One region of the Paenibacillus sp. FSL P4-0127 genome, then DNA from elsewhere that is predicted to be linked to it. Evidence: predicted binding sites of a transcription regulator. Region 1 holds the regulator's gene; the other holds the start of a gene.
What was found. The regulator Rex, encoded in region 1, represses fermentation and respiration genes when NADH is low (regulators of the CRP and FNR family bind a similar motif). The targets are predictions, from matches to a motif close to TTGTGAAATATTTCACAA.

Region 1 (3,355 bases):
ACGGTCAACGGCGACGATGAAGAGCTCAATTTGGGCAATCGCGGCGGCGATTTCTGGGAAACGGTGGCCAGCGAGTCGGACTCCTGTCTCGGGCGGTCCTGTCCATGGTTCCGCAAATGCTTCTACCATCGGGCCAAACATGAAGCCGGGGTCGCCGATGTGGTCATTACGAACCACTCCAAGCTGTTTACCGATATCCAGGCCGGGCATCAGCTGCTGCCGGGATACGAGCGTCTGGTCATCGACGAGGCCCATCATTTGGAGGATGTGGCGGGGAAACACCTGGGCATTCATATGAAGTATTTTACTGTCATTCATACGCTCACCCGGCTGTTTAAAGACAGCAAGACCGGCCAGCTGCCAAATCTCCGCATCGCTTTGCAGGCGGCAGGGGGCGAAAAAACGGGCGAATGGTGCCAGGTCATCGACGAAATGTACCCGACGCTGATCGATGTGAAGGAAAGCTGGGACAAGCTCAGCGAGCTGCTGTTTGCCCTGATGCCGGAACGGAGCGACGCCGCGCCCGGCGATCCGGGCCAATTCGTTTACCGCCTGCTTCCGCTAAAGAAACCGAAAGAATGGGATAAGCTGCTGGCGCTGGAGAACCAGATCTATGTCTCGCTAGGGGACGTGCTCCGCAAAGGCGACCGGATGCTGGCGCAAATCCGGGAAGAGCAGGAGGATTACGGTTCCGAAAGCCTCCTGACCGACATCAACGGGTTATTCAAGGATTTGGCCAACGAGCGGGAGGCCCTGCGTTTCTTCATGAAGCTGGAGAACGAGGAGACGGTGTACTGGATGGAAGCGAACGGGAATTTCCGCAGCCGCTCCCTGCAGATGTATGCCGTTCCGATCGACGTTAGCGCGCAATTGAAGGAATACTTTTTCGACAGAAAAAAAAGCGTGGTGATGACCTCGGCGACGCTGTCGGTCGACAAGTCGTTCCAGTATATGATCGAACAGCTGGGACTGACGGAAGCGGCCGGGGAAGGACGGCTGAACACGGCGATGCTGCCGTCGCCGTTTGATTACCGCAGCCAGGCGCTGCTCGTCATCCCGCGCGATTTTCCGAGCGTAAAGGGGAGCGTGGGCGACGACCATTTCGTCAGCACGCTGGTGCGTTCGCTCGCCGATACCGCGGTTGCGACGCAAGGCCGCATGCTGGTGCTGTTCACATCCTACCGGATGCTGCGGCAGGTTTACGAGCCGTTGAAGGAGCTATTGTCGGCGCAAGGAATCACGGTCATCGGCCAGGGGATGGACAGCGGCAGCCGCAGCAAGCTGACCCGGCGCTTTCAGGGCCAGGCGGCGTCCGTGCTGCTGGGGACGAGCAGCTTCTGGGAAGGCGTGGACATTCCGGGCGAAGCGTTGACGAGCCTGGCGATCGTCCGCCTGCCCTTCCAGCCCCCCAACCATCCGCTGGTGGAAGCGAAAAGCGAACGGCTGCAGAAGGAGAAGAAAAATCCTTTCATGAAACTGTCCGTGCCCCAGGCGGTCATCCGCTTCAAGCAGGGATTCGGCAGGCTCGTCCGCTCCTCGCTGGACCGGGGGATCGTGGTTGTTTACGATACCCGCATCTTGGAGTCTTACTACGGGAAATACTTTTTATATTCACTGCCCGGGCCGAAGATGGAGCATATGCCGCTCACTCAGATGGTTCCGCGCATATCGGAATGGTTAAATCCGGGAGACGAAAACGTCTCTAAGTCCGCGTCAGAATAGGGGGATAAACGTATGAAATCCGAAAAAATTTCCGATGCCGTCGTCCGCCGGCTGCCGGTGTATTTGCGGTTCCTCAACGAGCTGAGCCGGCGCGAAGTGCCTACGGTGTCCTCGCAGGAGCTCGGCCAGAAGCTGGACCTCAACCCGGCCCAGATCCGCAAGGATCTGGCCTACTTCGGCGATTTCGGGCGAAAGGGCATCGGCTACGATGTCGCGTATTTGATCGAGAAAATCCAGCAAATCCTCAACCTGGACCAGCAGATCAACGTTGCGCTGGTCGGCGCCGGTAATTTGGGGCAGGCGCTTTCGAATTACAACGCTTATTTGAAAGACAACATGAAAATCGTGGCGGTGTTTGACGCCTCTCCGGCCAAGATCGGCACGCAAATCAACAACATCACGATCCAGCCGATCGAAGAGCTGACGGAAACGGTGCGGGAGAAAAATGTCCGGATCGGGATCATTACCGTCCCGGATTACGAAGCGCAGCGCGTGGCGGATCAATTGGTGGCGGCGGGAATCGGGGCCATTCTGAACTTCGCTCCGACGATTTTGAAGGTGCCGCCGGAAGTCCGCATCCATGCCGCCGATTTCACGACCGATTTGCTCAGTCTGGCTTATTATTTGAATGATGGAAACGGAAAGGAACAACCTGCCCATGAGTCGTAAATGGTTAATCAAGAACGGAACCTTTGTCGTGTTCGAACAAGATCGTTCCATTGTACAGGGCTATATGCTCGTTGAGGGCGATACGATTTCCTATATCGGCGAGCAGCTTCCTGAAGGGGCGGAAGACGCGGAAACCTTCGACGGAAAAGGGCTGCTGTTCATGCCGGGGCTGATCAACACGCACGGCCACGCGGCGATGTCGCTGCTGCGCGGATACGGCGACGACATGGTGCTGCAGACCTGGCTTCAGGAAAAAATGTGGCCGATGGAAGCCAAGTTCACCGCCGGCGATGTGTACGCTGGGACGGCGTTGTCCGTGCTGGAGATGCTGAAAGGCGGAACGACCACGTTCCTGGACATGTACGACCATATGGATGAAGTGGCCAAAGTGGTTCAGCAGTCGGGCATCCGCGCCGTGCTGATGCGCGGCGTCATCGGGTTGTGCCCGCCGGACGTGCAGCAGCAGAAGCTGAACGAAGCGATCGCGTTTGCGAAAAATTGGCACGGTCAGGCGGACGGCCGAATCACGGCGATGATTTCGCCGCACGGGCCGTACACCTGTCCGCCGGAATTTTTCGAGAAATTCGTGCAAGCGGCTAATGATCTGGATCTGCCGATGCATACGCATATGTCGGAGACGCGGGCGGAAGTGGAGCAAAACGTGAACGATTACGGGGTCAGACCCGTTCAGCATTTGCTGAACCTCGGGATGTTCTCCCGTCCGTCGCTGCTTGCTCACGCCGTGCATTTGACCGATGAGGAGATCGATATTTTGGCGGCCCATAACGTGGCGGTGTCGCACAATCCCGGCAGCAACCTGAAGCTGGCCAGCGGCGTGGCGCGGGTGCCGGCACTGCTTGGCAAAGGCGTGGTCGTTTCGCTTGGAACGGACGGCGCCGCCAGCAACAACAACCTCGATATGCTCGAGGAGGTCCGCCTCGCCGCGTTGATCCACAAAGGCGTT
Region 2 (3,355 bases), 790 kb from region 1:
CGTTTGGAGCGGCCCTGCGTGGTGATCTGCCCCGGCGGCGGCTTTGAGATGCTTTCGCCGCGGGAAGCGGACCCGCCGGCTACGGCTTTTTTTGCCAAAGGGTATCATGTGTTTACGCTGTATTATTCCATTCGCGAGAATGCGAGCGAGCTGCGGCCGGTCATAGACATCTCTCGAGCGATCGGGAAAATCAGGGAAAACGCCGCGGAGTGGGGCATTATCCCCAACAAGATCGCCGTTTGCGGTTTTTCGGCAGGCGGGTATGTGGCGGCTTCGTCGGGGACCTTATGGGACCATGCCAAGCTGCAGGAAGCCACTGGCGGCAAAGGCGAACAAGGCCGGCCGGATGCGATGGTGCTGTGTTATCCGGTTATTACGGCGGGCGAATTTGCGCACCGGGGTTCCATTGAACGTCTGGGTCCCGGATGGAGTGATGCAGAACGGGAAGCGTCGTTTTCGCTGGAGAAATATGTAACCGCCTCAACGCCTCCCGCCTTCTTGTGGCATACAGTGGAGGACGCTGCCGTGCCGGTGGAAAATTCCATGCTGTTCGCTTCAGCGCTGCGGCGAGCCGGCGTGCCTTTCGAATGCCATCTCTACCAAAACGGCAGACACGGGATGTCGATGTGCAGCACGGAGGTAGGCGATCCCGACGACCATCTGGCCACCTGGTTTCCGTTATGCCTGGAGTGGCTGGGCCGGCAGTTTGCATTTGAATATTAAACGGTTATGTTTCCCGGAGGTTGCCATGTGTAAGAACATGGCAGCCTTTTTTTAGTTCGGGACAAGGTATGATGTGGAATTTCTGCATCCCTCTTAATAGCAAATAATAGAAAATTAGAGCAAGATTGTGATAATGCTATAAATATAAAAAGGAGTGCCTTTCTATGAAAAAAGAAAAAAGACAAAGATTAATTAAGCAATTGGTGAGCGAATATGAAATAGAAACCCAAGAGAAGTTGGTAGAATTGTTGGCAGAACAAGATGTGATGGTAACGCAAGCTACGATTTCACGGGATATCCGTGAGCTGAATTTAATCAAAATAGCTTCTCCGAAAGGACTTATGATATATCATGCTTCTTCAGAAATGGCTTTGCAAACGGATTTGAAGTTAAAGAGGAAGTTGCAAGAAGTGGTTATAAGGATTGATTATGTTGATCAATTAACGATTATTAAAACGTTGCCTGGCAATGCGCATGTTATCGGTGTTTTATTGGATGATCTAAATTGGAAAGAAATGGCGGGTTGCATATGCGGGAATGATACCTGTCTTGTCATTTCCCGGAACCGATCGGAGCGAAAGATTTTAGAAGAAAGATTTAATTTGATTTTTAGATAAAATCAGCTGGTAGATGGTCAATTGAGAATACGAGATTGCTTGAAAAGAGCGTAGGCTGCCTGAAGCGGGCATTCCTTCGCTCTTTTTCTTGTTATTCATCATATATGCGCAGTATAAAATAGGTTTCGCAAAAAAATGGAAAAAATCCTTTATAAAAATACAGATTTTTATGATTTTAAAAATAAAATTGTGCAATATTTCACGACAAATATGCTGGCGTTTTCACGAGGCGGAAAGCATGGACCCTTTATGATGTCCTTGTAAACATCAAAGCATACAAAGGAGGTACAGCAAATGGAGCATCCCATGCATGTTGCTTCGGAAATTGGGGAATTACAAACGGTTTTATTAAAACGCCCTGGACAGGAATTGGAAAACTTAACGCCGGATTATTTGCAGCCGTTATTATTTGACGATATCCCCTATTTGCCGGTGATTCAAAAAGAACATGATTATTTTGCCCAAACATTACGCAATCGGGGAATTGAAGTTCTTTATTTGGAAAAACTCGCGGCTGAGGCGTTGGCGGATAAGAAATTGAGAGAAGAATTTGTTGACCGTGTTTTAGAGGAAGCAAGGGCTGAAGGAGATGTTTCACAGCAAATTTTAAAAGAATATTTACTTTCCTTCGCCAATGAAGATTTAGTTCAAAAAATAATGAGCGGGGTAAGGAAAAACGAAATTGAAACGAGCCAGAAAATGCAACTCTATGAATTTATGGAGGATCATTCCCCGTTTTATTTGGTTCCCATGCCGAATTTGTATTTTACCCGTGATCCCGCAGCGGTTATTGGCGACGGATTAACGATTAATAAAATGAGAGAAACCGCACGCAGACGTGAATCATTGTTTATGGAGTACATTATCAATCATCACCCGAGATTTGCCGGTCATCATGTGCCGGTTTGGCTGGACCGCAACTATCAATTTCCCATTGAAGGCGGCGATGAGCTCATTTTGAATGAAGAAACGATTGCCATTGGCGTGTCTGCCCGCACTTCAGCTAAAGCCATCGAACGATTAGCCCTAAATCTATTTAGCCGCCAAGAAAAGTTCAAGCGAGTGCTGGCCATAGAAATCCCAAAATGCCGGGCATTTATGCATTTGGACACCGTATTTACGATGGTTGATTATGATAAATTTACCATTCATCCGGCGATCCAGGGACCGCAAGGGAATATGAATATTTATGTTTTGGAGCAAGGTCCGGATGAAGAAACGCTTAAAATTACCCGCCACACTTCTTTAATAGAATCGCTAAAAGAGGTATTGGGCTTAAAGGATTTGGTTCTCATTCCTTGCGGAGGAGGAGATGAAATCGCCTCGGCTCGCGAACAATGGAATGACGGATCCAATACACTGGCCATTGCGCCGGGGGTAGTTGTTACGTATGACCGCAACTATGTATCAAACGCTTTATTGCGTGAACACGGCATCGAGGTTATTGAAATATTGAGCTCGGAATTATCCCGTGGCCGTGGGGGTCCGCGTTGCATGAGCATGCCAATCGTTCGCAAAGATATTTAAATTTCGGAGAAAGCAGGGATAGATATGAGAACTATAAATTCAAGCTTAAAAGGCAGAAGTTTTCTGGCGGAGATCGATTTTACGGAACAGGAATTGTTGTATCTCCTGGATTTAGCGGCAGATTTAAAGGAAAAGAAGAAAAACGGTATTCCCCATCGTTATTTGGAAGGAAAAAATATAGCTCTTTTATTTGAAAAAACTTCTACTCGCACCCGGTGTGCCTTTACAGTAGCTTGTACGGATTTAGGCGCGCATCCCGAATATTTGGGGAAAGGCGATATCCAGCTCGGTAAAAAAGAATCCGTAGAAGACACGGCGAAAGTGTTAGGCCGGATGTTTGACGGCATCGAGTTCCGCGGCTTTGCCCATAAAACAGTGGAATCATTAGCTCAGCACTCGGGTGTACCGGTATGGAACGGTTTAACGGATCTGTGGCATCCCACCCAAACGCTCGCGGATTTGTTAACCATCCGGGAACATATAGAGCA

Region 2: the regulator Rex is predicted to act here: its motif matches at 1,528-1,545, upstream of arcA (arginine deiminase).

The regions. Positions count from the first base shown of each region.
Region 1 is NZ_JBBOWY010000001.1:3,647,204-3,650,558, forward strand. Features, by position in the region: gene dinG (ATP-dependent DNA helicase DinG) at 1-1,722, shown strand, start outside; gene NYE74_RS16445 (redox-sensing transcriptional repressor Rex) at 1,735-2,391, shown strand; gene NYE74_RS16450 (amidohydrolase) at 2,381-3,355, shown strand, end outside.
Region 2 is NZ_JBBOWY010000001.1:2,852,399-2,855,753, forward strand. Features, by position in the region: gene NYE74_RS12785 (alpha/beta hydrolase) at 1-723, shown strand, start outside; gene argR (arginine repressor) at 888-1,340, shown strand; gene arcA (arginine deiminase) at 1,635-2,867, shown strand; gene argF (ornithine carbamoyltransferase) at 2,892-3,355, shown strand, end outside.